DNA from 4 places in the Janthinobacterium sp. EB271-G4-7A genome. Region 1 is predicted to be linked to each of the others. Evidence: predicted binding sites of a transcription regulator. Region 1 holds the regulator's gene; each other region holds the start of a gene.
The links. The regulator LexA, encoded in region 1, represses DNA repair genes until DNA is damaged. The targets are predictions, from matches to a motif close to ACTGTATNNNNATACAGT.

Region 1 (7,220 bases):
CCTGGAATATGCGCGCCACCATCCGAAGGCGGCAGCGCCCGAAGATACGCCGCGTTCCCAGCTGAACCTGAACCTGGCGACAACAGAAGCGTAATTATCTTGCCCGGCTAGCGCCGGGCTTTTTTTGCTCCGCGATCATGAACGATAAAAAAAACTACGGCTTTACCACCACCATCCTGCATAACGACCGCCGCAAGGGCATCGAGCACGGTTCCCTGCACAAGCCCGTGCATACTTCCGTTGCCTTCGGCTACGGCGATGCGCGCCAGCTCGCTTCCGTATTCCAGGGCAAGGAGCCCGGCTTCCGCTACGGCCGCCAGGGCAATCCGACCGTCTCCGCGCTGGAAGACAAGGTCAACAAGATGGAAGATGGCGTCGCCACGCTGTGCTTCGCCACCGGCATGGGCGCCATCGGCGCCGTGGTGCAGGCGCTCTTGCGCGCTGGCGACCATGTCGTGTCGTCGGCCTTTTTGTTTGGCAACACCAACAGCCTGTGGCAAACGGTGACGGGGCAGGGCGTCGCCGTGTCGTTCGTCGACGCCACGGACGTGGCCAATGTGGCCGCCGCCATCACGCCGCAAACGCGCATCGTGTTTGTCGAAACCATCGCCAATCCGCGCACGCAGATCGCCGACCTGGCGAAGATCGGCGCGTTGTGCAAGGAACGCGGCATTTTGTACATCGTCGACAACACGATGACGACACCCTACCTGTTCCGCCCGAAAGCCGTGGGCGCGGGCCTGGTGGTCAATGCGCTGACAAAATCCATCGGCGGCCACGGCAATGCCCTGGGCGGCAGCTTGACGGACACGGGGGTGTTCGACTGGACGCAGTATCCGAACATTTTCGACAATTACAAGAAGGCGGCGCCGGCGCAGTGGGGCATCGCGCAAATCCGCGCCAAGGCCTTGCGCGATTTCGGCGCCTCCCTGGGGCCGGAGGCGGCGCACCATATCGCCGTCGGCGCGGAAACCATGGCCTTGCGCATGGACCGTACCTGCTCGAACGCCCTGGCGCTGGCCACCATGCTGGCTGCCGACCCGCGGGTAGCGGCCGTGCATTACCCGGGCCTGGCCGCGCATCCGCAGCACGCGCTGGCAACGGATTTGTTCCGCAGCTATGGCTCGCTGTTCAGCTTTGAGCTGAAGGATGGCATCGATTGCTTCGATTTCCTCAATCGTCTCAATCTTGCCATTCCAGCGAGCAATCTCGGCGACACGCGCACCCTGGTCATTCCCGTCGCCCATACGATCTTTTACGAGATGGGCGCCGAGCGCCGCGCCAGCATGGGCATCGCCGAATCCCTGATCCGCGTGTCGGTGGGTATCGAGGATGAGGCGGACTTGCTCGAGGATTTCCGTCAGGCACTCGATGTATAAGTCGCCGGATAAATGAAAAGGGCCGCAACAGTCATGCTGTTGCGGCCCTTTGTTTTTCGCCGTTCAATGGTAATGTCTTCGTGCCTTCAGAAACCGTAGCGAGCAAGCCCAATATCGGGTTGAGTAGCGGAGCTGTACATTGGTACAGCGAGCAACGGATGCCCGAGAGTGGGCTGCGCAGTAGGTTTATGAGGGCGCGCTCAATCAATGCCAGCTGCGCATCAAGCCTACCGCCAAACCTTCCAGGGCGAATTCATCTTCCGGCGATACGGTGATGACCTTGAAGTCGGGGTTTTCCGGTAGCAATTCGATGACGGAACCCGTTTTCTTGTAGCGCTTGACGGTGACTTCGTCGCCGATGCGGGCGACGACGATCTGGCCATTCTTGGCGCTATCGACCTTCTTGACGGCCAATAAATCGCCATCCATGATGCCGGCGTCGCGCATGGACCAGCCGCGCACCTTCAGCAGGAAGTCGGGCTTGGCCGAAAACAGGGCGGGGTCCACGTTGTAGCTCGCTTCCAGGTTTTCCTGTGCCAGGATGGGCGAGCCTGCCGCCACCCGGCCGATCAGGGGCAGCGACATCAGCAGCGCTGCCGGCACTTTCGATGGCAGGGCTTCAGCGGCCGCGCCGATCAGGCGGATGCCGCGCGAGGTGCCGGGAGAAATCTCGATCGCGCCCTTGCGGGCCAGGGCCTGCAAATGCTCTTCGGCCGCGTTGGCCGATTTGAAACCCAGTTCATTGGCGATTTCGGCACGGGTGGGAGGAAAGCCCGTGTTTTCAATCGCGTCCTTGATCAGGTTCAGGATTTGTTCTTGTCGTGCTGTCAGCTTGATCATGAGCGGTGGGTGCATACTAAAATGCTGTCTATATGAACAGTCTGTATTTTTGTACAGTATCGCCCACTATGCAAGGGGATTTCCGTGTTTTAGGCGAATTTCGCAAGAAATACTTGTCCATGGGCGGAAAGCACGGTGGCGCGCGGGCTTTTCGGGCGCTTGTGGAAGGAATGATTGAAACGTTTGCAAAAGGCGGTTATAATCTTCGGCTGACCTTCCCACACCCGTCTTGACGCCGGGGTGGGCGATTATCAATCCGACCTGAAGGAGTTTGCATGCGTCATTATGAAATAGTCTTTATCGTCCATCCGGACCAAAGCGAGCAAGTGCCCGCGATGATCGAACGCTACAAAGCCAGCGTAACCACCCGCGGCGGTTCGGTTCACCGCGTGGAAGATTGGGGCCGCCGTCAAATGGCTTACTCGATCCAAAAGCTGCCTAAAGCACACTACATCTGCCTGAACATCGAATGCGACAACGAGACCCTGGTCGAGTTGGAAACAGCATTCAAATTCAATGATGCCGTGTTGCGTCACCTGACCGTTAAAATGAAGAAAGCTGAAACAGCTCCTTCGCCGATGATGAAATCGGTACAACGCGAAGACGCGGCCAAAAGCCACCGCACCGAAGCACCAGCAGCCGCTCCAGCCGCAGCAGCAGCTTAATTCTTGACCAGGATCGTGCGCTGAACCAGCTACAAGTCACCGCCATCATTGCCGAGCGCGAAATATTGCGCTATACCCCGGCAGGGCTGCCGATTGTGAATGCAGTATTGCAACACAGTTCGCAGCAGATGGAAGCAGGGATTGCCCGTTTGACCGAGTTTGATGTTGCCGCGCTAGCCGCTGGCGAAATTTCAGGCAGGTTCAGTCAGGCAAGCTTGGGCGGGGTGTATCAGTTCACGGGTTTCCTGGCCAGGAAGAGCCGCAACAGCAAGAGTTTGGTGTTTCACATCATTGATTTTAGTGCAGTCAATTCTGACTAGCGCATTTTAGATACAGGAGCCTGACATGGCATTCGGTAAAAAGTTCGACAAAAATAAGCTCAAGCTTAAAGAAAAACGCAAACAGCAAAACCCGTTGTTCAAACGCAAGAAGTTCTGCCGCTTCACCGCAGCTCACGTTGAGCAAGTCGACTACAAAGACGTCGACACGCTGAAAGACTTCGTCCAAGAAAACGGCAAGATCATGCCAGCACGCCTGACCGGTACCAAAGCGCACTACCAGCGCCAAGTTGACACCGCAATCAAGCGCGCTCGCTTCCTCGCGCTGCTGCCATACACCGATCTGCACCACGCTTAATCGGTCAGATATTCCTGGAGAAGAACTATGCAAATCATTCTGTTAGAAAAAGTTGTTAACGTCGGTAACCTCGGCGAAGTCGTCAAAGTCAAAGACGGTTACGCACGTAACTTCCTGATCCCGCAACGCCTGGCACGTCGTGCTACGGCAACCGCTGTGGCTGAATTCGAAGTCAAGCGCGCCGAACTGGAAAAAGCTGCTGCCGCCAAACTGGCCGCATCGCAAGCCCAGGGCGAAAAACTGAGCGGCCTGACCGTTCAAGTTGCTCAAAAAGCTGGTGTTGATGGCCGTCTGTTCGGTTCCGTCACCAACTTCGACATCGCTGAAGCGCTGACCAAGCAAGGTTTTGCTGTTGAAAAAGCACAAATCCGCATGCCTACCGGCCCGCTGAAGATCGTTGGCGAGCACAACGTTTCGGTTGCTCTGCACACCGACGTGGTTGTGGAAGTTGTTATCGCTGTCGTACCAGACGCGAACGCGTAATCGTCTGCGGGCCTTGCCCGCAAGCGCTGCCGCACTATGAAAAGCCGGGTTCGCCCGGCTTTTTTGTGGCCTTTTTTTCGCTCAATTTCAGCCCTTTATTTTTGCCAGCACGCCGAAGCGGGTATAATTCGCGCCATGAACGCCCCCTCTGATCCGCAACTGGATTCCCTCCGTATTCCGCCGCATTCGATCGAAGCAGAACAATCCGTCATTGGTGGTCTGCTGCGCGACAATGCCGCGTATGACCGCATCGCCGACTTCATGCATGCGGAGGATTTCTATCGCTATGACCATCGCATCATCTTCGAGCAAATCGTCAAGATGGTTAACGCTTCCAAGCCAGCCGATGTCATTACTGTTTTTGAAACCCTGACCCAGCTCGGCAAGGCCGATGATGTGGGCGGACTCGCTTACCTGAACGCCATGGCGCAAAACACGCCATCGGCCGCGAACATCCGGCGCTACGCCGAGATCGTGCGCGACCGCGGCGTGCTGCGCAAGCTCATTACCGTCGCCGACGATATTTCCGGCACGGCCTTCAGCCCGCAAGGCAAGGAAGTCAAGCAGATGCTTGACGAGGCCGAATCGAAGATTTTCGCCATCGCCGAAGAGGGCGCGCGCGGCGCTCAGGGCTGGACCGCCATCCAGCCCCTGCTGACGCAAGTGGTCGAGCGCATCGACGAACTGTACAGCCGCGACAACCAGAGTGAAATCACGGGCGTGCCCACCGGTTTCATCGACCTCGACCGCATGACCTCCGGTCTGCAGCCGGGCGACCTGGTGATCGTGGCGGGCCGTCCGTCGATGGGCAAGACGGCGTTTTCCGTCAACATCGGCGAAAACGTGGCCATCGACAGCGGCTTGCCCGTGGCCGTGTTCTCGATGGAGATGGGCGGCGCCCAGCTGGCCATGCGTATGCTCGGCTCCGTCGGACAGCTCGACCAGCACCGCCTGCGCACAGGCCGCCTGAACGACGAGGACTGGCCGCGCCTGACGAATGCGATCCAGAAGATGAACGACGCGCAGTTGTACATCGATGAAACGCCTGCGCTCAACTCGATCGAATTGCGCGCCCGCTCGCGCCGCCTGTCGCGTCAATGCGGCAAGCTGGGCCTGATCATCGTCGATTACTTGCAGCTGATGTCGGCCAATACGCCGGGCGACAACCGCGCCACGGAGATTTCCGAGATTTCACGGGGCTTGAAAGGCCTGGCGAAAGAACTCGGTTGCCCCGTGATCGCGCTGTCCCAGCTGAACCGCTCTCTGGAGCAACGCCCGAACAAACGTCCTGTCATGTCCGACTTGCGCGAATCGGGCGCTATTGAGCAGGATGCCGACGTGATCCTGTTCATTTACCGCGACGAGGTGTATAACCCCGACTCGCCAGACAAGGGAACGGCCGAAATCATCATCGGTAAACAACGTAACGGTCCAATCGGCAGCATCCGCCTCACCTTCATGGGGCAGTACACCAAATTTGGCAATTACAGTGGTGGCCTGGCGCTTTACCAAGGCGACTAACACAGCAGCACTGATATTCCATTGGCCGCCCCTTCATCAAAAGGGGCGGCTTTCTGTAGTAAATAACACGACTCAATGCTTAACGGAGAATGACATGTTTGGACGCTTGATGCCCACTGAGGGCAAGTTTTTTGAATTGTTTAACCAGCACGCGGAACTGTGCGTCAAGGGCGCCAAAGAGATGCTCGGCCTGATGACCAATTTCGACGACCTGGAAAACCGCGTGCATGCGATCGAAAGCATCGAGAAACAGGCGGACAAAGTCACCTACGCCACCGTGGAAATGCTGCACAAGACCTTCATCACGCCGATCGACCGCGACGACATCCATCAGCTGATCACGCGCCAGGACGACATCCTCGACCTGCTGGAAGATGCGGCGCAAACCGTTTCGCTGTACGACCTGAAAGCCGTCACGCCGGAAGCCAAGCGCCTGGCCGAACTGGTGCTGGCCTGTACCGAAAAAGTGCGCGACGCCGTCGCCATGCTGCACAACATGGACAACTCGCGCAAGATCGTCGCCATCTGCGAAGAGATCGACCGCCTGGAATCGGATGCCGACCACGTGATGCGCGCCGCCATGTCCAAGCTGTTCCGCGATGAGCCGGACGTGCGCAACCTGATCAAGCTGAAAGCGATCTACGAAATTCTGGAAACCGTGACCGACCGTTGCGAAGATGTGTCCAATATTATCGAAGGCATCATCGTCGAAAACGCGTAAGCGTTGGGCCTGTCCTGAACCAGAATCAGAAAAGAAACTACAATGACCATACAAATCAGCATCTACGTGCTAGGCCTGTTGATCGTCCTCGCGCTGCTGTTTGACTTCATGAACGGCTTCCATGATGCCGCCAACGCGATCGCCACGGTGGTCTCGACGGGCGTATTGAAACCGCAGACCGCGGTTGCCATGGCCGCCACGTTCAACTTCGTCGCCATCTTCGTGTTCCACCAGCTGACCGTGGCCGCCACGGTGGGCAAGGGCACCATTGACCCGGCGGTGATCGACCAGTACGTGATCTTCGGCGCGCTGATGGGCGCCATCTTCTGGAATTTGTTTACCTGGTACTACGGCATTCCCTCGTCGTCCTCGCACGCGCTGATCGGCGGCCTGGTGGGCGCCGCTGTCGCCAAATCGGGCACGGGCGCGCTGGTCGCGGCCGGCCTGTGGAAAACCGTGGCTTTCATCGTCATCGCACCCGTGCTGGGCTTTGTGTTCGGTTCGATCATGATGCTGCTCGTGTCGTGGATATTCGTGCGTTCGACGCCGCGCAAGGTCGACAAGTGGTTCCGCCGTTTGCAGCTGGTATCGGCGGCCGCCTACAGCCTGGGCCACGGCGGCAACGATGCGCAAAAAACCATCGGCATCATCTGGATGCTGCTGATCGCCGCCGGCTACTCGAGCGCGGCCGATGCCATGCCGCCGATGTGGGTCATCATCTCGTGCTACACGGCCATCAGCTTCGGCACGCTGTTCGGCGGCTGGCGCATCGTCAAGACCATGGGCCAGAAGATCACCAAGCTCAAACCGGTGGGCGGCTTCTGCGCCGAAACCGGTGGCGCGATCACCCTGTTCGTCTCGACGGCGCTGGGCATTCCCGTGTCGACCACGCACACGATCACGGGCGCCATCGTCGGCGTCGGCTCGTCGCAAAAAATGTCGGCCGTGCGCTGGGGCGTGGCGGGCAATATCGTG
Region 2 (7,220 bases), 140 kb from region 1:
GAATACGGCGGCATGTATATGGATGTCGATACGATCCCGCACAATCCGGCGACGATTTTCCTGATGAAGCCGGAAGTGCCCGATTATTTCCAGCGCAAGGATGGCGACAGCGAAGAGCGCCAGCATGTCAGCTGGATGAATCTGTTTCTCGATGAAACGGGCATGCTGATCGCCAAGAAGAACGATGCCGCGCTGCGTGTGATCCAGCGCAATGTGAACATCGCCTATGCGGGTATCGATGCGCGGATTCCTCGTTCCTGCCCGCAATTCGAGGCGCAGCTGTTTGGCCAGTTCTATGCCGAATGGAAGAGAAACCTGGGCGTGACCCTGCTCAGCCATGCCGAGTTCTACCAGCGCTATTGCGTGCTGTATGACGGTGCGCGGGAAGCGGTGGCGGGCGGCATCCGGGGCATGCGCTTGCTGGACGATATCATTACCGACGTGCACATTCCCCTCAGTGACGAGGAACGGCGCGCGTATGCGCGCTGCGTCGCCAGGCTCGACGAAATCGGCTGGCAGCTTGACGATCCTTTGAGCCTGCCCGACATCGTCGATGTGTTCGATATCGAGGAAGTGCCGCGCATGGCGTATGCGGCCCAGCTGCGGGCGGACATCGACCATTTTCACTATTACTCGGTGCTGTCGGACGACCCGCAGCTCGATCGCGTGAATGGCGTCTTTTGCCGCTACCTGCTGGCCCACCGTTCGCGGCATATTGCCGCTGGCGATTTCTGGCGCCCGACCGTGGGCCGCCACGGCAGCCGCATGCCGGTCGCCAGCGATGCCGTCCCGTCCGGCGACGAGACGCAGGCGGGTCTGCTGTCGCATGCGCCGCTCAAGCTGGTGCCGGGTGAACTGCTGGGCGATGAGACGAAGAACCGCATGGCGAAACTGCTGTTTGCCACCAGCTATCTCGAATACTGCTCGTTCGGTAATAAACTCAATCTGCAGTTCGTCGAATTGCAGCGGCGGCAGAATATCGACCCGTATCTGCAGCACATCCACGGCCTGCATGACGAAGACGGGCGTTTCATCGGCTTCTTCACGGCCGCCACGATGGCCGAGTTCCAGGCCTGCGGCGCCGTCTCGTATTACCGGGACGACATGAAGGCGCTCGACGATGCGTATGACGCATTCGTGCTCGCGCATGCGCGCACCGACGACTGTTTCGTCAGCAGCCTGGCCATCGACGAGAAATACCGGGGGCAGGGCCTGTTCCGGCAGATGTTCCATGAAATCCGCGACCTGGCCAGCCGCAAGGGCTGTGCGCGCATCACCTTGACGGTATGGGAAAAAAGCGAAGCGCTGCAAGTGTATCTGCACAAGGGTTTTCGCAGCGTGGGCACGTTCGACTATGCCTACAGCCTGTTCTATGACCGGCTGCATTTCCTCGTGTATGAGGGTAACTGAGGGGGGAACTGAGGGAGAGCAGGGGCGGCCGGCAGCCGCCCCGTGATGAGGCTTACAGGGCCAGGAAGGCCAGGCCCGCCACGGCCGTCGGCAGCAGGGCGCCGGCCAGCAAACCGACGGCGCCGATCGATTCATCCTTGAAGCCGCGGCGCAGCAGGGCCACGCCGGCCGGGTTCGGCGCATTGGCGATGACGGTCAGGCCGCCGCCGGCCACGGCGCCGGCCATCAGCATGTATTTCGCTTCGTCCGTCATGCCGACGATCAGCGAACCGAGGTAAGTGAGGGCCGCATTGTCGGTAATGGCTGTCAAGCCCAGGGCGCCGAAGAACAGGGCCAGCGGTTTCAGGCTGGAAACGATGGGCTGCAGCCACCATTGCTGCATGCCGCCCAGTACCACCAGGCCGCCGAGGAAGAAGCCGACCAATAAACCCTCTTTCAGGATCAGCGGGCTTTGATAGCGCTCATACGCCTGCACGAAGCCGAGGAAGAACAGGAACAGGCCGATGAACAGCACGGGATGGTGCGCCAGGGCGACGACGCCGGCCAGCACGATCATGTGCACCAGGCTGACGGCCAGCGGCACTTTTGGCGCTTCGACTTCACCGGCCTTCGGCTTGATGTCGGAGGTGTTGCTGTGCAGGTATTTGCGCAGCAAAATGCTCACGCCGGTGGCGTTGACGAGGACGGCGATGGCCGCCTTCCAGCCGAAATGGCTAGCCATGTAGGCGCTATCCCAGTTCCACGTGGTGGCCACCATCAGCACGGGCGGCGCCGCGTACGAGGTGAGCGTGCCGCCGATGGAAACGTTGACGAACAGCACGCCCAGCGCGCCGTATTTCAGCCATTCAGGGATGCCCGGGCGGAAGATTTGCGGTGCCAGCATCAGCGCGGCCAGGGTCATGGCGGCCGGTTCCGTGATCAACGAACCCGTCAGGGGCACAAGCGCCAGGCCCAGCCAGACGAGGGCCAGTTCCGTGCGCAGCGGCATCACGCGCGCCACGCCTTTCAACAGGCGCTGCACGGCGTCGAGCACGGGGCGCGAGGCAGCCACGACCATGACGACAAAGACGAACAGCGGCTCCGTGTAATGGCGCGACTCGGCATACTCGATGGCAGCATCGCCGCCCGAGACAAAGGCCATGATGATGATCAAGATGAAGGCCCAGAAGCCGAACACGACTTCCACTTCGCCCAGCAAGTGCAGCAGGCCCGCATGGCGGGGGTGGCGCCGCGACAAGGTTTCAAACGACTTGGCGGCAAAGGTGTGGATGAGCGCAAGCCCGAAGACGATGGCGCTGATGATTTGGATGGTGGTCAAATGCGTTTCCTTATGGACGGAGGAGGCCGACTGGTACGTTGCCAGACGGTAAGGAGAGTGCTTATGGTACAGCAATCGATGTGAAAAACGGTGTTTTTCGGACGTGGCGGGACGTCCCCCGGGGAGCTGCGGCGCAGATAAGCCTTGCCAAATGCGGGGCTGGATAGTACTGTATATGCATACAGTATTTATATTTATATACAATTATGCAACATTACCAATTGATGGCCTCGCCGGAAGCCTTGCACCCGTCCCTGTGGCGCGCATCGCAGCTGGGGCAGGGCGCCACGCGCTGCCTGGATACGGGCTTTGCCGCCCTGTCCGCGCAACTGCCCGGCGGCGGCTGGCCCAGCGGCAGCCTCATCGATCTGCTGGTGCAGCAGCCGGGCAGCGGCGAATTGCGGCTGCTGGCGCCCGCGCTGGCGCAGCTGCCGGGCTTGCCCATCGTGCTGCTGCAGCCGCCCCATCCGCCGCAGGCGCTGGCCCTGGCCGCGCAGGGGCTGGCGCCGTCGCAGCTGCTGTGGCTCAAGAGCGCCAGCAGCAAGGATGCCCTGTGGGCGGCGGAAAACATCTTGCGCAGCGGTAGTTGCGGCGCCTTGCTGTTCTGGCAGCCGCACGTGCGCGCCGACAGCCTGCGCCGGCTGCACCTGGCCGCGCAGTCCGGCAACACCCTGTTTTGCATGCTGCGCCCGCTGCACGGCGCGCAGGATGCATCGCCGGCGCCGCTGCGCCTGTCCGTGCGTCCGGCCGCCGGCGGCATCGAGATCGGCTTCATCAAGCGCCGGGGACCGCAGCGCGACGCGCCCCTGTTCCTGCCCCTGCAACCTCCTTCATTACTGCTACGCCATGCGACTCTGGATCGGCCTGTGCCTGCCCCGGCTCCCGCTCGAAGTGTTTTGCCCGCGCTGGTCGGTTGACAGCCTCGGCGTGGTGCTGGAGCAGGAGCAAGTGATGGCCGTGTCGCCGCTGGCGCGGGCAGCCGGCATCCGGCCGGGCATGCGCCGCGCCGGCGCGCTGATGCTGGCGCCGCAGGCGCGCCTGCACGAACGCTCCCAGGAACTGGAAGCGCAAGCCCTGCAAGCGGTAGCGCTGGCGCTGCTGCAATATTCGCCGCTGGTGGCGCAGGGCGAGGAAGCGACCCTGCTCGTCGATGCGGGCGCCAGCCTGCGCCTGTTCGGCGGCGTGCGCGCCCTGTGCCGGCAAATCGCGGCCAGCTTGCGCGCGCTCGGCTACACGGCCCAGCTGTCCTGCGCCCCCACGGCGCGCGGCGCCTGGCTGCTGGCGCGCGCCGGGACGCGCCGGGGCCGGACATTGAGCATGGCCAGCCTGGTGCGCCGCCTCGACCGCCTGCCGTGCGCCTTGCTGCCGCCGGCGCGCCCCTACCTGGAATGGCTGGACGGCATCGGCTGCCGCACCCTGGGGCAGCTGCGCCACTTGCCCCGGCCCGGCTTGCAGCGCCGCTGCGGCGGGGCCTTGCTCGACATGCTTGACGATGCGCATGGCCACGGCACGGAACTGTACCTGTGGCTCGAAGCGCCGCCCACGTTCCGCGCCAGCCTGGAACTGTTCGACCGCGTGGAGCACGCCGACGCGCTGCTGTTCGGCGCGCGCCGGCTGCTGCAGCAAATGACGGGCTGGCTGTGCGCGCGGCAATTTGCCGTCGAGCGCATCCAATTGTTGCTGGCGCACGAGCGGGGCCGGGTGGCGCGTGCGCCCACCGTCATCGACCTGGCGCTGGGCGAGGCCGTCTGGCGCGACAAGCACCTGGTGCGCCTGCTCAAGGAACGCCTGGCGCAGCTGGCGCTGGACGCGCCCGTGATCGGCCTCACCCTGGAAGCGCTGCAGGTGCAGCCGATGGCGCCGCCCAGCGACACCCTGTTTCCCGAACCGGGCGGCACGCCGCAAGAGCGCCAGCGCTTGATGGAATTGCTGGTGGCGCGCCTGGGCACGGACAATGTCTTGCAGGCCGCGCCGCGCGCCGATTACCGTCCCGAGGCGGCCAACCAGTGGCTGCCGCTGCCTGCCAAGGCCGGCGGCAGAAACGCGGTGCCGGACTTGCCGCCCGGCTTGCCCGGCATGCCCCGTCCCGGCTGGCTGCTGGCCCAGCCCATCGCGCTCTTGATGCGCGAGCACCGGCCATTCTATGGCTCGCCCCTGAAAATGGTCTCTGTCGCCGAGCGCATCGAAGCGGGCTGGTGGGGCCAGTCGCAGGCGCGCGATTACTTCATCGCCGAAGGCCTCGACCATGCCCACTACTGGGTCTACCGTGAACGCATCGCCGGCAGCGGAGAAGATGCCGCGCCGCGCTGGTTTTTGCATGGCTTGTTTGGCTGAATGCGCTGTCCTGCTGAAACTGCCATGCTTGGCTATACTGGCTGCCCGGCGCCGCATCTTTAATTGAAATGAAGGATATCCATGACACAGCTTTCCGACTTCCCCATCACCCAAAAATGGCCTGCCCGGCATCCCGAGCGCCTGCAGCTGTACTCGCTGCCCACGCCGAACGGCATCAAGGTTTCGATCCTGCTGGAAGAACTGGGCCTGGCGTACGAGCCGCACCTGGTCAGCTTCGAGCAGAATGACCAGCTGTCGCCCGCCTTCCTGTCCCTCAATCCGAACAACAAGATTCCCGCCATCCTCGACCCGGACGGTCCCGATGGCAAGCCGCTGGCTCTGTTCGAGTCGGGCGCCATCCTGCTGTACCTGGCCGAAAAGACGGGCAAGTTCATCCCCCAGGACGCAGGCCTGCGCTATGAAACGATACAGTGGCTGATGTTCCAGATGGGCGGTATCGGCCCCATGTTTGGCCAGGTGGGCTTCTTCCATAAATTCGCCGGCAAGGATTACGAGGACAAGCGGCCGCTGGAACGCTATATCGGCGAGGCCAAGCGCCTGCTGGGCGTGCTCGAGCAGCGCCTGCAGGGCCGCGACTGGATCATGGGTAGCCAGTACACGATTGCCGACATCGCCATCTTCCCGTGGGTGCGCTGCCTGGTGGGTTTCTATGGTGCGGGCGACCTCGTCGGCTTTGGCAATTTCCCGCATGTGCAGCGCGCGCTGGACGCGTTTCTGGCCAGGCCAGCCGTTGCCAAAGGAGTCAATATTCCCAAGCGGGATTAAAGCAGGAAGTGGCCGGGCGGCGCTACAATGCGCCATCGGCCGCCCTGCGCGGCAGCTTTGATCTGAGACAATGAAATCCACCCGGCAAGATTTTCCTGGCGCGCACGGCCATGTGCTGGCGGCGCGCCTCGATGCGCCCGACGGCGCCATCCGCGCGTATGCGCTGTTCGCCCACTGTTTTACTTGCGGCAAGGACGTGCTGGCCGCGCGGCGCATCGCGCAAGGTCTCACGGAACACGGCATCGCCGTGCTGCGCTTCGACTTCACGGGACTGGGCGCCAGCGAGGGCGAGTTTGCCGCCACCAATTTCTCGTCGAACGTCGACGACCTGGTCGCCGCCGCGGATTTTCTGCGGGCAAAACACGCCGCGCCGCAATTGCTGATCGGCCATAGCCTGGGCGGCGCGGCCGTGCTGGCCGCTGCCGCGCAAGTGCCGGAAGCGACCGCCATCGCCACCCTGGCCGCACCCAGCACGCCCGCCTACGTGACGCGCATGTTCAGCGACCACCTGGAGCAAATCGCCGCCGAAGGCGAAGCGCTGGTGCAGCTGGAAGGGCGGCCTTTCCGCATCCGCCAGCAATTCGTCGACGACGCGGGCAGCCACAGCCTCAAGACCCACATCACCGGCCTGCGCCGCGCCCTGCTGGTGATGCACGCGCCGAACGACACGACGGTGAGCCTGTCGAACGCGATGGACATCTTCACGGCCGCCAAGCACCCGAAAAGTTTCGTTTCGCTCGACGATGCCGACCATCTGTTGACGGGGCGCGATGACGCGGCCTACGTTGCCAACGTCATCGCTGCCTGGAGCGCGCGCTATATCAGCTAAGTAAGCAAGCGGTCGCCCATGAAAAACGCCGTACCGGCAAGTCGCGGGTACGGCGCAGATGGGGAGAAAGAGGATCAGTCTTCGTCAAACTCCGCCGAAAGATCCGTCCAGCCTTTGCTTACGGCAAAGGCCGAAAATTCCTCGGGCGCTTCCAGAACGATCAGTTTCTTGTCTTGCAAGCCCAGGTCGCCATGGCCGAAGTCGGGGCCTACGTAGCCGAGGCTGCGCAGGCGCGCCAGGATGTGGCCGACCAGGGTCTTGTCCTTATAGGCGCCCGCTTCGAGCGGGGCGGCGAAATCGACGTAGACGTCGATGATGCCGTAACCTTCGTCGAAGATGCGGATGGCCTTGATGTCGTGGGCACGGCCGGAGCCGTCGGTGGCCTTGAAGGGGCCGCTGAGCTGGATGTCGGTGTCATTGTTCATGCCGCCAGCATACACCAAAAGCCGGTGCCGCATGGGGGACGCCATGCAAAATCCTCTTGGGCTGGCCATGTAAAAATTTCTTACAAATTTGGCGGCGTCTGGGGCGCTTTTCGCCAAT
Region 3 (7,220 bases), on a different contig from region 1:
AGGCCGCCCTGAGCGCCGATGCGCAAGCCGCTGCCCTGCCAGTCAAGGTAGCAACCCAGCAAGGTGTGGTCGTCCTGTCGGGCGACGTGCCGAGCGCCGAAGCGGGTGACCGCGTCGTGCAGATCGTCGCTTCCGTGAGCGGCGTGAAAGAAATCAAGAACGAGCTGAAAGTCAAAGCCGCCGGTTAATCCCCTCGCGCTGTACTTTACTCCGGGTTGCCCTGTCTGCGGACAGGGCATTTTTTTGTCTGTCCGGTTTGCGCTGAAAAGCCAGGCCATGCCATCAGGCAAGGAATTGGGCAATACAGGTAGAATAGCCAGTACTGGCGCCGCTCCCGGCGCTGTTTGTCATCCCCGGCACAGCATGCTGTTGCAAGGCTGCACCGTTACCAGGCTACCGCATGTCTTCTTTTTCCCCCGCTGCCCTGTTGCGCAATCTGAAACCCGATAATTTCACCATCGCCCTGCTCGTCACCGTGGGGCTGGCCACATTCCTGCCCTGCACGGGCCAGACGGCCGTGGTCTTCGGCAACATCACCACCGTTGCCATCGGCGCCCTGTTCTTCCTGCATGGCGCCAAGCTGTCGCGCGAAGCCGTGGTGGCCGGCGCCATGCACTGGCGACTGCACTTGCTGGTGCTGGCCAGCACCTTTGTCCTGTTTCCGCTGCTGGGCCTGGCCCTGCGTCCGCTGGCGCTGACCTTCCTCACGCCCGACCTGTACATGGGCATCTTGTTCCTGTGCGCCCTGCCGTCCACCGTGCAGTCCTCAATTGCCATGACGGCCATGGCGCGCGGCAACGTGCCGGCCGCCATTTGCAGCGCCTCGGCCTCGAATTTCATCGGCATTTTCCTCGCCCCCATTCTGGTGGGCTTGCTGGTAGCCAAGGGCGCGGAAAGCAAGTCGTCGGTGGACGCCGTGCTGTCCATCGTCATGCAGCTGCTGCTGCCATTCCTGGCCGGCCAGTTCCTGCGCCGCTGGATCGGCCGCTGGGTTGACCGCCATAAAGCCACCCTGAAATATGTCGACCAGGGTTCGATCCTGCTGGTGGTCTACACGGCCTTCAGCGAAGCCGTCAGCGAAGGCCTGTGGCATACGATTTCGGTGGAAACCCTGGTCGCCCTGGGCTTGATCAGCCTGCTACTGCTGGCGCTGGTGCTGGGCATTTCCACCTTCATCAGCCGCCGCCTGGGTTTCAACAAGGAAGATGAAATCGCCATCGTCTTTTGCGCCTCGAAGAAAAGCCTGGCCAGCGGCGTGCCGATGGCCAAGGTGCTGTTTTCCACCCGTTCGCTGGGCATGGTGATCTTGCCGCTGATGCTGTTCCACCAGATTCAGCTGATGATCTGCGCCGTGATCGCGCAACGCTATGCGCGGCGCGATGAGGGGCAGGAAGTGCCGGCTTCAACGCTGTGATGGCTATCCTGCCCTAGCAGCAGCGCCTGCCGCAACCCCGCCACGATCACTTCGTAAGCTTGCCGCCGGCTCCCCTCATCGGGCGCGCGCAGCACATACGAGGGGTGATATACGGCGACCACCCAGCGCCCATCGTGCCGGATCGGCGTGCCGACCAGCGGCGTCATGCTTGCCGCGCCGTCCTGCAGGATGGACTTCAATGCCGTGCTGCCCAGCGCCACGATCACTTGCGGTTTTACGCTGGCCAATTCCTGTTCCAGCCAGCCATGGCAGGCGAGGATCTCGCGCTGCGCTGGCGTCTTGTGCAGGCGGCGCTTGCCGCGTGGTTCCCACTTGAAATGCTTGACGGCATTGGTCAAGTAAATACTGTCGCGCGCCATGCCCGCTTCCCGCAGCGCCTGGTCCAACAGCGCGCCAGCCGGGCCCACGAAGGGCAAGCCTGCCAGGTCTTCCTGGTCGCCCGGCTGCTCGCCCACCAGCATGATGCGCGCCTGTGGCGGCCCGGCGCCGGGCACGGCTTGCGTGGCGTGCTGCCACAGCGTGCAGCGGCGGCATTGGTCCAGGGTGGTGGGCAGTTCGCGCGCGGGCTGGGCGCGCTCGGCGGAGAGCGGGATCATGGTGGCGCCGCTGCGCTGGCCCACGCTGGCCGTCTGGCCCGTGCGCCGTTCGCCGTTGGCGGCGCCGCTGAGCATGGCGGGCACGATGGCGCCTTCGGGCAAGTTCTTCCAGAAGCGCGAGGGGATATGGCTGCGCAGCAGGCCGGCATTGACGCGCGCGGGATTGAAGATGCTGCGGTAGTAGGTCAGCCACAGGGCTTCGCCCGCATCGTCGATATCGGCCGCTCCGCGCAGCAGGGCCGGTCCCGCATGCAAGGTCGTGCCATCCCACAGCATGCTGGCGACGGGCGTGGCGATCATCCAGCTGGCAGATCCCATGCGGCGGGCGAAGTGGCGCGCCACCTGCGGCAGCACGTCGTGCGTGGGCTCGAACCAGGCCACGAAGCGGGGTGCGCCCTCACTTTCCGCCCGCTCGCGGAAACGCACATACGCATGCATGTCGTGCTCTTCGCGGCGCACGGCCTTGGCCATGGCGTGCAGGCGCGCGCCGTCCGCGTCGGCGGGAGAAAGTACATCGTGCTGGTCCAGTTGCCAGCGCCAGAGCACCTGGTACAGGAAGGCCCAGCGATCCGGGGCACTAAAACAGGCGGCGCTTTCCAGCAATTCCACCAGGGAACGGGGCAGGCGCAGCAGTGGCGCGCTGGTATCCGTCGCATCTGGCGTCGAGGAAAACAGGTCGCCATCACCGGGCTGTGACTGCCAGGCAACGTCGGCAGGCGGCACGCCGCGCGCGATCAGTTCGCGCGCGGCCGCGCGCCACTCGTCGAACGATTGCGCCAGCCGCACCACCGTACTCATGCGGCCTGCAGCTCCGGCCACAAATTCATCTGCTGCGGCGCTTCCGCCAAGGCGCGGCGCAGGTGTTCCGAGGCGGTGGTGTCGCGTGCGGGAAAGTAGTCGGCCGTGATGATGAAGGGGGCGATTTTCTTCATGCTGCAGCGCAGGCGCGACAGGTCGGCGTAGCGCACTTGCCGCAACTGGCGCAGGTCGACGATGCGCTGCGCGTTGCGCAGGCCGATGCCGGGCACGCGGGCGATCATGTGCTGCGCCGCGCGGTTCAAGTCCAGCGGAAAATGTTCGCGGTGCGCCAGCGCCCACGCCAGTTTCGGATCGATATCGAGCGCCAGGTTGCCGCCCGTGGCGGGCAGCAGTTCGCTGGCCTGGAAACCATAGCTGCGCAGTAAAAAGTCGGCCTGGTACAGCCGGTGTTCGCGCAGCATGGGCGGCGGCGCCAGCGGCACGCTTTTCGGGCTGTCGGGGATGGGGCTGAAGGCCGAGTAATACACGCGCTTGAGTTTGTAGCTGCCATACAAGGTCTCAGCCGTGGAGAGGATTTGCTGGTCGTCGCTGGCGTCGGCGCCGACGATCATCTGCGTGCTTTGCCCGGCCGGCGCGAAACGCGGCGCGCGCGGTTCTTCCGCTTTCTCATCGAGCTTGCGGCGGATGGCGCCCATGGCCAGCTTGATCGTATGCACGCTTTTTTCCGGCGCCAGCTTTTGCACGCTGTCCTGCGTCGGCAGTTCGATATTGACGCTGAGCCGGTCGGCATAGCGGCCCGCCTGCGCGACCAGGGCGGGATCGGCGTCTGGGATGGTTTTCAGATGGATATAGCCGCGGAACTGGTGCACCTCGCGCAACTCGCGGGCCACCTGCACCAGCTGCTCCATCGTGTAGTCAGCCGACTGGATGATGCCGGAACTGAGGAACAGGCCGTCGATGTAGTTGCGCAGGTAAAAGTCGGCCGTCAGCTTGACCACCTCGGCCACCGTAAACCGCGCGCGCGGCACGTTCGAACTACGGCGGTTGACGCAGTACTGGCAATCGTACAGGCAGTAATTGGTCAGCAGCACTTTCAGCAGAGAAACGCAGCGCCCGTCCGGCGTGTAGCTGTGGCAAATGCCCATGCCGGAGGTGGCGCCAAAGCCGTCCTTGCCGATGGAATCGCGTTTGGGCGCGCCACTGCTGGCGCAAGACGCGTCGTACTTGGCCGCGTCGGCCAGGATTTCCAGCTTGTCCGTCAATTCCATGGTGCACCCCGATATACTGTGTTTATATACAGTATATCAGGAATGCAGTGCGACATAGTACGCAAGAGGCTGCGTTATTTGGCCATTGAGGAATGGCCTGCAAACGGTAAGGACATTGCATATAAGTAATGAAATATAGTGCTAGGATGTCAATGTTAGCTGGCGTTTCATTCTGTGAGGCGCTTAGCCAAAAATACCTCCGATCCACTCCCATGTTCAGCCTATTTCAGAAAAAACTCGTTCTATTATTTCTCGTCCTTTTCTTCCAGAGCCCGTTCGCGCAAAGCGATACCCTGCCCAAGCTCTCTGCCGTCTCCACAAACGCCTGCGATAAAAAAAATGGCGCATTGCAGATTAGTGTCGTGCTGGACAAGACCATCGCCGCCGCACACGAACCCGTTGGCGTGACCATCATGGTGGCGAATACCGGTAGAGATACCTTGCACTTGCCGGCCTTCATGGAACTGGAATCCTATTGGCTGCGTTTCGAGGTGCTCAATGAAAAAAACCAGCGGGTACGCTGGTTGGGGCCGGAAATGAAAATACTGGAGACAGATGACAAGGTCTCTTTGGAACAAGGCTATCAATGGGGAAGAAAGTTCCGTGATTTCGAGCGGCGCTACGCTGTATCCAAGGCCGGCATGTATCGCATACGGGCCATTTATGGCATATCGCCAGAGGGACGCTGTCCATTTGGCCGCGTCGTCTCGGAAGTCGTCAGCTTGCGCATCCGCTAGCAGGCGGCGTGCACTGGTTCGCAGACAAGCATGTCGTGATGTTTTGGTACTTGCAATGCAGGAGGCTGAGGCCATGAAGCAGGAAATAAAATTAGGCATAGGAGCCGCTCTGCTGGTTCTTTTTGCGTATTGGGTCATGCAGGAGCGGCGTACGACCGGTGAGGAACCAGTCGTTACGCCGCTGGAGCAGCGGGCGATCGATGGTGATGGAAAGGCCATTGCCGAACTGCGCCAGGAATATTTGAAAAAAGGCGAAGTATCCACAGCGAATTACTGGCTGTATGCGGGAGCCCTGCGCGGGAATGCCGCATTGGTGGAGGAATATGCGCAACGGTTTGCGGCGATGTCGGAAGACAGGCAGGCGGCGCAAATACAAGGCATCAAGACCAGTTCCGCATCGCCCGCGCAAAAAAAGGCCTTGCTTGAGAGGCTAGGAAAAAATTGAACGGCCAAGTTAAGCGATGAATTTGCTCGATCCGCTTGATCGCTTCCCTGCTGGCAGGTGTCATTGACGTACCGCAGCCAGCTGCCATTTCCCGGCGCTGGCTGCATTTTCCCTCATTTGCTCTTTGCCATTGCTTGACCCATGCGATGGCAGAACGCTATATATAAGTGTATATTACGCTCCTTGTTCACTGTTCACTTACAAGGATACGATCATGCGCCTCACCTCCCTCGCCCGCCTGCTTGGCACCGCTCTTCTCGCTACTGCCGCCAGCTCCGCCTTTGCCGGCGAAGTGGTGGTGTCGGCCGCGGCCAGCCTGACGAATGCGTTCAAGGATGCGGCGCAGAGCTATGAGGCGCAGTATCCAGGCAGCAAGGTGTCCTTGAACTTTGCCGCCTCGGGCGTGCTGCTGCAACAGATCGTCAAGGGCGCGCCCGTCGACGTGTTTGCCTCGGCCGACCAGGAAACCATGGATGCGGCGCAAAAGCAGGGCCTCGTCTTGCCGGCCGACCGCATGGATTTCGTCGGCAACAGCCTGGTGCTGATCGTGCCGCACGATAGCAAGCTGGGCATCAAGAGCCTGGGCGACCTGACGCAAAAAAGTGTGACCCGCGTGGCCATCGCCAACCCGGCCAGCGTGCCCGTCGGCCGCTATTCGGAAGGCGCGCTGAAGAAGGCCAAGCTGTGGGATGCCGTGCAGACCAAGGCCATCGGCACGCAGAACGTGCGCCAGTCGCTCGACTACGTGGCGCGCGGCGAAGTCGATGCGGGCTTTGTCTACGCCACCGACGCGGCCATCATGAAAGACAAGGTCAACGTGGTGCTGGACGTGCCATTGGATGCGCCCGTGCTGTATCCGATCGCCACCATCAAGGGCAGCAGCAATGCCGCCGAAGCGAAGCGCTTCGTCAGCTACCTGCAGACGGCGCCGGCGCAAGCCATCCTCGCCAAGTACGGTTTCAAGAAGCCATAATTCAGGTAGGCGCCTGCATGGATATCGCCTGGACCGCGCTGGCCCTGTCGCTCAAAGTGGCGGCGTGGGCCACGGCGCTCAATTTGTTGCTCGGCATCGGCACGGGCTATCTGCTGGCGCGCACGCGTTTTCCCGGGCGCGAGCTGCTCGACGCCCTGTTGACCCTGCCGATGGTGATGCCGCCTACCGTACTCGGCTATTACCTGCTGGTGCTGCTGGGCCGGCGCGGCACCCTGGGCGTCTGGCTGCAGGACAGCTTCGGCATCAACCTGATTTTTACCTGGCAGGGCGCCGTGATCGCCTCCACCGTGGTCGCCTTTCCCCTCGTCTTCAAGCCGGCGCGCGCCGCCTTCGAGGCCGTCGACGGCCAGCTGGAGCAGGCCGCCCGCGTGCTGGGCATTTCGGAAATGGCGATTTTCTTTCGCGTGACCTTGCCGCTGGCCTGGCGCGGCATCCTGGCCGGCGTGCTGCTGGGCTTTGTGCGCGCCCTGGGCGAATTCGGCGCCACCCTGATGGTGGCCGGCAGCATCCCCGGCAAGACGCAAACCCTGTCGGTGGCCGTGTATGAAGCCGTGCAGGCGGGTCAGGATGACGTGGCCAATACGCTGGTCCTGATTATCTCCTTTGTCTGCATCGTGGTGCTGTTGTCGGCTGGCCGCCTGGCGCCCGGGCGCATCGCGCACAAATGACGGCTATGATGACGCCTATGCAACTCGACCTCGACATTCGCGCCACCTTGCGCTCTGGCAAACGCCGCTTCGACATGCAAGTGCAATGCACGTCCGATAGCCAGCGCATCGCCATGTATGGCCCGTCCGGCGCAGGCAAGAGCATGACCCTGAAAGCCATTGCCGGACTCTTTACGCCTGACGCGGGCCATATCCGCCTGAACGGGCGCACCCTGTTCGATGCCGCCGCCGGCATCAACCTGCCGCCGCAGCAGCGCAATGTCGCCTACCTGTTCCAGGATTACGCGCTGTTCCCGCACCTGACGGTGCGCCAGAACG
Region 4 (7,220 bases), 980 kb from region 1:
AATGGTCAGTTCGCGATCGACGGTAATACGTAAATGGAGGTCATGCAGAGGGGCGCCGGCGGGACGGGGGCCGGAGGCCAGGGTCGCGTCATAGCTTTTGATATCGGTGATATGGGCGTCAATATCCCACAGGCCGTCGTCGCGCACATACGCTTGGACGTCGATAACACGGGAGTGCCGTAGGGCGCGCCGGGATACGGGAGTTGACAGGGGCATAAGACCGATGCCGCTTGCGCGGCCATAATTTAGTAAGCAGCCATGTGCCTAAAGCACTCTGTTCGCAGCTTCTACGAACAGCAACCGCACCTGCGGCGCCGCAAAAACCCTAAAAGTGTAGCACACTGGGCGCTGGTTGCGCCGCAACATAATTTTTCATTGCTTCGATAAAAACATTTCAAAGCATAAAGAATACACATGGAAATTGACACCGTTATCACGGATGGTGATGACAGATATGGCCGATGGATGCCGCGATATACCTCAGATTGCCGCGCCGGCCCAGCCGACGGCAGCGCGGGCAAGCCCGGCCCCATGCAGCGCAACAATATGCCATCCGATTGCCAGGCGGATGGCAAGGAAAGTGAACTTACCAGTAAAACAATGATCTGGAGCGAGCTTGCCTGACAAGCAAGGTACAGGGCAGCCATGAACTGTTGCAGATCGAACACAGCGAGACCAGGGCCAGCTGGACGGTCAGCGGCGCGCACCTAGTCGTCCTCGGGCTCCAGCCCCTTCAAGGCCACCTGCACGGCGCGCTGGGAAAAACCGCGCTGCATCAGGAAGCGCATCTGCTTGTTGCGCTGCTCGGCATTCTGCGCCACCTCGCCAAATTTGCGGCGCCACACTTCGCAGGCACGCGCAACCTCCCCTTCGGCCAGGCCCGCCTTGAGTTCCTGCAGCGCCTCGCCACCGATGCCATGGCTTTGCAATTCCGCCATGATGCGGCTATTGCCGAAACGGGCCGAGCGGCGGTGGATCAGCGACTCGGAAAAACGCTCCTGCGATAGCCAGTTCGCCTGCTCCAGGCTGTCGAGCAAGGCTTCCACATCGTCGCCCTCCTGCGCATGGCGCTGCAGCTTGCGCCGCAATTCCATGCGGCTGTGTTCGCGCATCGACAGAAAACGTAGCGCCCTGCCCTTCAGGCTTAGTTGTACTGCGGCCATACATCCACCTTGTCTTTCATTCCACGGTCAAGCCATCCAAACACAATCGCCGCCCGGCGCAACAGCGCGGGACGGCGATCGTGGTCATACTATGCGGCGAGCCGCGCGTAGGTCGGATTAGGCCCCTTGGGCCGTAATCCGACAACATTGTTGGCGTCTGATCCGACAACATTGTTGACGTCTGTGGTGTTGTCGGATTACGCGCGGCTTTGCCGCGCTAATCCGACCTACTCTGCCTTGGCTTCTGCAGCCTTGGCAGCCTTGTCGGCGGCTTTATCCGCTTTTTCCGGCTTTTCAGCGGCCAGCGGTGGCAGTTCGCGCACGCCCAGCGAAGCGCGGACCTTGTTTTCGATTTCGCGGGCCAGCGCCGGACGCTCTTGCAGGAAGGCACGTGCGTTGTCCTTGCCCTGGCCGATGCGTTCGCCGTTGTAGCTGTACCACGAACCGGATTTTTCCACGATCTTGGCATCCGAGCCCAAATCCAGGATTTCGCCTTCGCGCGAGGTGCCGGCGCCGTACAGGATGTCGAAGTGCGCTTCCTTGAACGGTGGCGCGATCTTGTTCTTGACGACCTTGACCTTGGTTTCGTTGCCGATCACTTCATCGCCGGACTTGATCGAGCCGGTGCGGCGGATATCCAGGCGCACGGAGGCGTAGAATTTCAGCGCATTGCCGCCGGTGGTCGTTTCCGGGCTGCCGAACATCACGCCGATCTTCATGCGGATCTGGTTGATGAAGATGACCAGGGTATTCGTGCGGTTGATGGAGCCGGTCAGCTTGCGCAGGGCTTGCGACATCAGGCGCGCTTGCAAGCCTGGCAGGGAATCGCCCATGTCGCCTTCGATCTCGGCGCGTGGCGTCAGCGCGGCCACGGAGTCGATGACGACGAGGTCGACGCTGCCCGAACGCACGAGGGCGTCGCAGATTTCCAGTGCCTGCTCGCCCGTATCCGGTTGCGAGATCAGCAATTCATGCAGGTTCACGCCCAGCTTTTGCGCGTAACCGACATCGAGCGCGTGCTCAGCATCGATAAAGGCGCAGGTGCCGCCCAGTTTTTGCATCTCAGCGATGGTTTGCAGGGTCAGGGTGGTTTTACCCGACGATTCCGGACCGTAGATTTCCACCACGCGGCCACGCGGCAAACCGCCCACGCCCAGCGCGATATCGAGGCCGAGCGAACCGGTCGACACGACTTGCACTTCTTCGATCGCTGCGCTGGCATCCATGCGCATGACCGAACCTTTGCCAAACTGCTTCTCGATCTGCGCCAGTGCGGCGGCGAGCGCCTTGGCTTTTTCCGATGCGGGTACTACAGCTTTTTTATCGTCCATATGTTCTTTCAGCCGTTCTACAGTTGCGGATTCACGTGAATCCGGCAGCCTGCGATAGCGCCAGTGGGTTAAATTCTTTACACAGACAGTACTGTATAAAAAAACAGTGATCAATGCAAGCGGAACGTGGATTTGTTTTGAAACAGATCAATACAAGCCTGGTTTCTCACAAAAACTCGCCACCTTGCGGAAAATGAAACACAATACAAACTTCTACCGCCGCAAGCATAGGAAGTGCACCATGCGTATTTTACTTGCCGAAGATGACAGCGTGCTGGCCGATGGCCTGACCCGCTCGCTGCGCCAGTCCGGTTATGCGATCGACTACGTCAAGACGGGCCAGGAGGCCGATACGGCCCTCTCCACCCAGGAATTCGACTTGCTGATCCTCGACCTGGGCCTGCCCAAGATGTCCGGCCTGGAAGTGCTGCGCCGCCTGCGCGCGCGCGCCTCGCTGCTGCCGGTGCTGATCCTGACGGCCGCCGATTCCATCGAGCAGCGCGTGAATGGCCTCGACCTCGGTGCCGATGATTATATGGCCAAGCCGTTCGCCTTGTCGGAACTGGAGGCAAGAGTGCGCGCCCTGACGCGCCGCGGCGCCGGCGGCGGCGCCACCATCATCAAGCACGGCCCCCTCAGCTATGACCAGGTGGGGCGCAGCGCCTACATCAACGACCAGATGCTCGACTTGTCGGCGCGCGAACTGGGCTTGCTGGAAATCCTGCTGGGCCGCACGGGCCGCCTCGTCTCGAAAGAACAGCTGGTCGACCACCTGTGCGAATGGGGCGAAGAAGTGTCGAACAACGCCATCGAAGTGTATGTGCACCGCCTGCGCAAGAAGATCGAGGTGGGCGGCGTGCGCATCGCCACCGTGCGTGGCCTCGGCTATTGCCTGGAAAAATACTCGGAAGCGGCGCGCCTGAACGCCGAAGCGGGCGAATCGGCAAGCCCGGCCAGCGGACCCGCCAGCAAGTGAAGGTGCGCGAGGCGCCAGCGGACGAGGCGGATGACGACGACTGGTTCGAGCCGCCCACCACGGAGCAGGACGACACCATCGAGCATTCGCTGTTTGGCGAAATCCTCGACTGGATGCTGGCGCCCTTGCTGCTGCTGTGGCCGATGAGCATCGCCATCACCTATCTGGTGGCCAAGGGCATCGCCAATCAGCCGTTCGACCATGCGCTGGAAGACAGCGTGACCGTGCTGACGCAACAGGTCAAGCAGGCCGACGGCGCCATGCTGCGCCGCGTGCCGGAAAAGAACAGTAACAACAAGGGCCGCGACTTCCTGCGCGGCGACGATATCGACACCCTGTATTACCTGGTGGTGGGTCCGCGCGGCGAATACCTCGACGGCGACCGCGATTTGCCGCCGCCGCAGGACCCCGACAAATACCGCAGCGGCATGGTGCTGTTTCGCAACGACACCATCCATGGCACGCCCGTGCGCGTGGCGTTCAGCTATCTCGACATTCCGTCCAGCAACAACGACGAGCCGCAGCGCGCGCTGGTGCAGGTGGCGGAAACCCTGGAAAAACGTGCCCAGCTGGCCAATGAAATCATCAAGGGCGTGATCTTGCCACAGTTCATCATCCTGCCCGTGATCCTGGCCCTGGTCTGGTTTGCCCTGGCGCGCGGCCTGTCGCCGCTGGCGCAATTGCAGGAACGCATACGTGCCCGGCCACCCGACGATTTATCGCCCATCGAATCGGGCCAGGTGCCCGAGGAAATCACGCCGCTGGTCGGTTCGCTCAACGAGATGCTGGCGCGCCTGTCGTTGTCGATCGACATGCAGAAGCGCTTCATCGCCGATGCCGCGCACCAGATGAAAACGCCGCTGGCCGGCATGCGCATGCAATCCGAGCTGGCGCTGCGCCAGACCGACCACGACGAGATCCACCGCTCGCTGCTGCAACTGGCGAAAAGTTCGGAAGCGGCCACGCGCCTGGTCAACCAGCTGCTGGCCCTGGCGCGCGCGGAAAACCAGCCTCAGGCGGGCACGGCGTTCGAACCGATCGAGCTGAGCGAACTGGCGCGCGGCGTGGTGCAGGACTGGGTGCAAGCCTCGTTTGCCCAGCATATCGACCTGGGCTTCGAGCAGCCCGCCTATGCGATCATGATTTCCGGCAATGCCATGATGCTGCGCGAGCTGCTGAGCAACCTGATCGACAATGCCCTGCGCTACACGCCGTCGGGCGGCAGCGTCACGGTGCGCGTGCGCAGCACCCTGGAACTGGCCATCCTGGAAGTGGAAGATACGGGCCCCGGCATACCGCAGGCCGAGCGGGCCCACGTCTTTGAACGCTTTTACCGCATTCTCGGCAGCAATGTCGACGGTAGCGGCCTGGGCCTGGCCATCGTGCGCGAAATTGCCCAGCAGCATGGCGCCGAAGTCGATATTTTTAACAATCCGCGCGCGCACTCGCCGAAGCTGCCGGGCACCCTGCTGCGCCTGAGCATCGCCCTGCTGTTGCCGGACGCGCCAGAAGAGGATGAGGTCACGTATGGATAAGCCCAGCCCTCCCGCAGTGCCGTTGCGCACGCCCAACTCCGAGCTGCAGTCGCGCCGCGATATCCACTGGCGCAAGACGCGGCGCCTGACGGCCATCCTGCTGCTGGTCTGGCTGCTGACGGGCTTCCTGACCGTGTTTTATGCGCGCGAACTGTTGCATTTAAATCTGTTCGGCTGGCCGCTTCCCTTCTATATGGCGGCCCAGGGCGCCTCGCTGGTGTACCTGGCCATCATCGCCTTCTATGCCTGGCGCATGCAGCGCCTCGACCGGGCTTTTCATGCAGAGGAGCACGCATGAGCGACCAGCGCAGCTTCTTTGCGCGCCTGTGCCGCTACTATTTGCTGTTTACGGCCGGTTTTGCCGCCTTCCTGCTGGCCCTGTCGGTGCTGGAACAGGAAGGCATGCCGCGCGCATGGATCGGCTACCTGTTCATGCTCGTCACCATCACCCTGTACGCCACCATCGGCGTCATCAGCCGCACCTCGAACGTCACCGAATACTATGTGGCGGGACGCAAGGTACCGGCCATGTTCAACGGCATGGCTACGGCCGCCGACTGGATTTCTGCGGCCAGCTTCATCAGCCTGGCTGGCGGCCTGTACCTGAACGGCTTTGACGGCCTGGCCTTCATCATGGGCTGGACGGGCGGCTATTGCCTGGTGGCGCTATTGATCGCGCCCTACCTGCGCAAGTTCAGCCAGTACACGATTCCCGATTTCCTCGCCGCCCGCTATGGCAGCGGGACCGACAAACGGGGTGCCAGCGTGCGCGTGGTGGCCGTGGCCGCCACCATCATCGTCTCGTTTACGTATGTGGTGGCGCAGATCTACGCCGTCGGCCTGATCGCCTCGCGCTTCACGGGCGTGGATTTTTCCGTCGGCATCTTCCTGGGCCTGGCCAGCATCCTCGTCTGCTCTTTTCTTGGCGGCATGCGCGCCATCACCTGGACGCAGGTGGCGCAATACATCATCATCCTCGTCGCCTTTCTGATTCCCGCCATGTGGCTGTCGGTCAAGCATGCGGACAATCCCGTGCCGCAGATCGCCTACGGCAAGGTGTTGCCGCAACTGAGCGCGCGCGAACACGTGCTGGAAACGGACCCGAAAGAAAACGAGGTGCGTGCCATCTTCCGCCAGCGCGCCATCAGCTACCAGGCGCGCATAGACGGCTTGCCCGCCTCCTGGGAACAAGGCCGTCTGACGGCCCAGCGCCAGCTCGACAGTTTGCGCCAGCGCAATGCCTCATTGTTCGACATCCGCAATGCGGAGCGCTACCTGATCGCCTATCCGAAAAGTCCCGATGAAGCGCGCGCGCTGTGGCAAGCCGCGCAGGCGCACAACCAGAAGCGCGCCGAGCCGATCATTCCGCACGCGCAGCCATTTCCCGCCGCCGACAGGGAGCAGTCCGACATCAAGCGCAACAATTTCCTGGCCCTCGTGTTTTGCATGATGCTGGGCACGGCCGCCCTGCCGCATATCCTCATGCGATCCTACACCACGCCCTCCGTGCACGAGACGCGCGTCTCCGTCTTCTGGACCCTGTTCTTCATCTTGTTGATCTACCTCACGATTCCTGCGCTGGCCGTGCTGGTCAAATACGATATTTACTCGGCTCTCGTGGGCACGCAATACGCGAACCTGCCCACCTGGGTGTCGTACTGGGCCAACGTGGACAAGCTCAGTCCCCTGATCAGCATCATCGACGTCAACCGCGACGGCATCGTGCAACTGGCGGAAATATCCATCGATGCCGACGTGCTGGTGCTGGCCACGCCCGAGATCGCCGGCCTGCCTTACGTTATTTCCGGCCTGGTGGCGGCCGGCGGCCTGGCTGCCGCCCTGTCGACGGCCGATGGCTTGCTGCTGGCCATTTCGAATGCCCTGTCGCACGACATCTATTACAAGGTGGTCGATCCCAGCGCCTCGACGCAAAAGCGCGTGACGATTTCAAAATTGCTGCTGCTGGCCGTGGCCTTCATCGCCGCCTATGCGGCCTCGCAAAAGCCGGCGGACATTTTGTCGCTGGTGGGCGTGGCGTTTTCCCTGGCCGCCTCGACCCTGTTCCCGCCGCTGGTACTGGGCGTGTTCTGGAAACGCGCCAACTACCAGGGCGCGCTGGCCGGCATGCTGACGGGCTTTGGCGTATGCCTGTATTACATGCTGCACACCAGCACCATGTTGGGCGGTAATGCCAGCGGTCAATGGTTTCATATCG

Region 2: imuA (translesion DNA synthesis-associated protein ImuA) is a predicted target of LexA. The motif match lies at 2,897-2,914, and genes of this name have one in related genera.
Region 3: IGS58_RS24505 (putative DNA modification/repair radical SAM protein) is a predicted target of LexA. The motif match lies at 4,074-4,091, and genes of this name have one in related genera.
Region 4: recA (recombinase RecA) is a predicted target of LexA. The motif match lies at 2,585-2,602, and genes of this name have one in related genera.

The regions. Positions count from the first base shown of each region.
Region 1 covers NZ_JACYMI010000001.1:1,271,511-1,278,730, forward strand. The annotation lists gene purF (amidophosphoribosyltransferase) at 1-94, shown strand, start outside; gene IGS58_RS05800 (cystathionine gamma-synthase family protein) at 138-1,379, shown strand; gene lexA (transcriptional repressor LexA) at 1,584-2,219, opposite strand; gene rpsF (30S ribosomal protein S6) at 2,495-2,884, shown strand; gene priB (primosomal replication protein N) at 2,905-3,204, shown strand; gene rpsR (30S ribosomal protein S18) at 3,230-3,520, shown strand; gene rplI (50S ribosomal protein L9) at 3,548-4,003, shown strand; gene IGS58_RS05830 (replicative DNA helicase) at 4,139-5,524, shown strand; gene IGS58_RS05835 (DUF47 domain-containing protein) at 5,619-6,245, shown strand; gene IGS58_RS05840 (inorganic phosphate transporter) at 6,288-7,220, shown strand, end outside.
Region 2 covers NZ_JACYMI010000001.1:1,133,896-1,141,115, forward strand. The annotation lists gene IGS58_RS05230 (GNAT family N-acetyltransferase) at 1-1,410, shown strand, start outside; gene IGS58_RS05235 (putative Na+/H+ antiporter) at 1,463-2,728, opposite strand; gene imuA (translesion DNA synthesis-associated protein ImuA) at 2,935-3,645, shown strand; gene IGS58_RS05245 (Y-family DNA polymerase) at 3,575-5,062, shown strand; gene IGS58_RS05250 (glutathione S-transferase N-terminal domain-containing protein) at 5,144-5,848, shown strand; gene IGS58_RS05255 (alpha/beta hydrolase family protein) at 5,919-6,677, shown strand; gene IGS58_RS05260 (hypothetical protein) at 6,752-7,102, opposite strand.
Region 3 covers NZ_JACYMI010000004.1:349,974-357,193, forward strand. The annotation lists gene IGS58_RS24490 (BON domain-containing protein) at 1-188, shown strand, start outside; gene IGS58_RS24495 (bile acid:sodium symporter family protein) at 401-1,414, shown strand; gene IGS58_RS24500 (UdgX family uracil-DNA binding protein) at 1,366-2,829, opposite strand; gene IGS58_RS24505 (putative DNA modification/repair radical SAM protein) at 2,826-4,058, opposite strand; gene IGS58_RS24510 (hypothetical protein) at 4,271-4,795, shown strand; gene IGS58_RS24515 (hypothetical protein) at 4,869-5,240, shown strand; gene modA (molybdate ABC transporter substrate-binding protein) at 5,455-6,213, shown strand; gene modB (molybdate ABC transporter permease subunit) at 6,231-6,902, shown strand; gene IGS58_RS24530 (sulfate/molybdate ABC transporter ATP-binding protein) at 6,920-7,220, shown strand, end outside.
Region 4 covers NZ_JACYMI010000001.1:288,381-295,600, reverse strand. The annotation lists gene IGS58_RS01395 (DUF2889 domain-containing protein) at 1-216, opposite strand, end outside; gene IGS58_RS01390 (hypothetical protein) at 415-624, shown strand; gene recX (recombination regulator RecX) at 708-1,163, opposite strand; gene recA (recombinase RecA) at 1,391-2,494, opposite strand; gene IGS58_RS01375 (response regulator) at 2,736-3,470, shown strand; gene IGS58_RS01370 (sensor histidine kinase) at 3,473-5,005, shown strand; gene IGS58_RS01365 (DUF4212 domain-containing protein) at 4,998-5,303, shown strand; gene IGS58_RS01360 (sodium:solute symporter family protein) at 5,300-7,220, shown strand, end outside.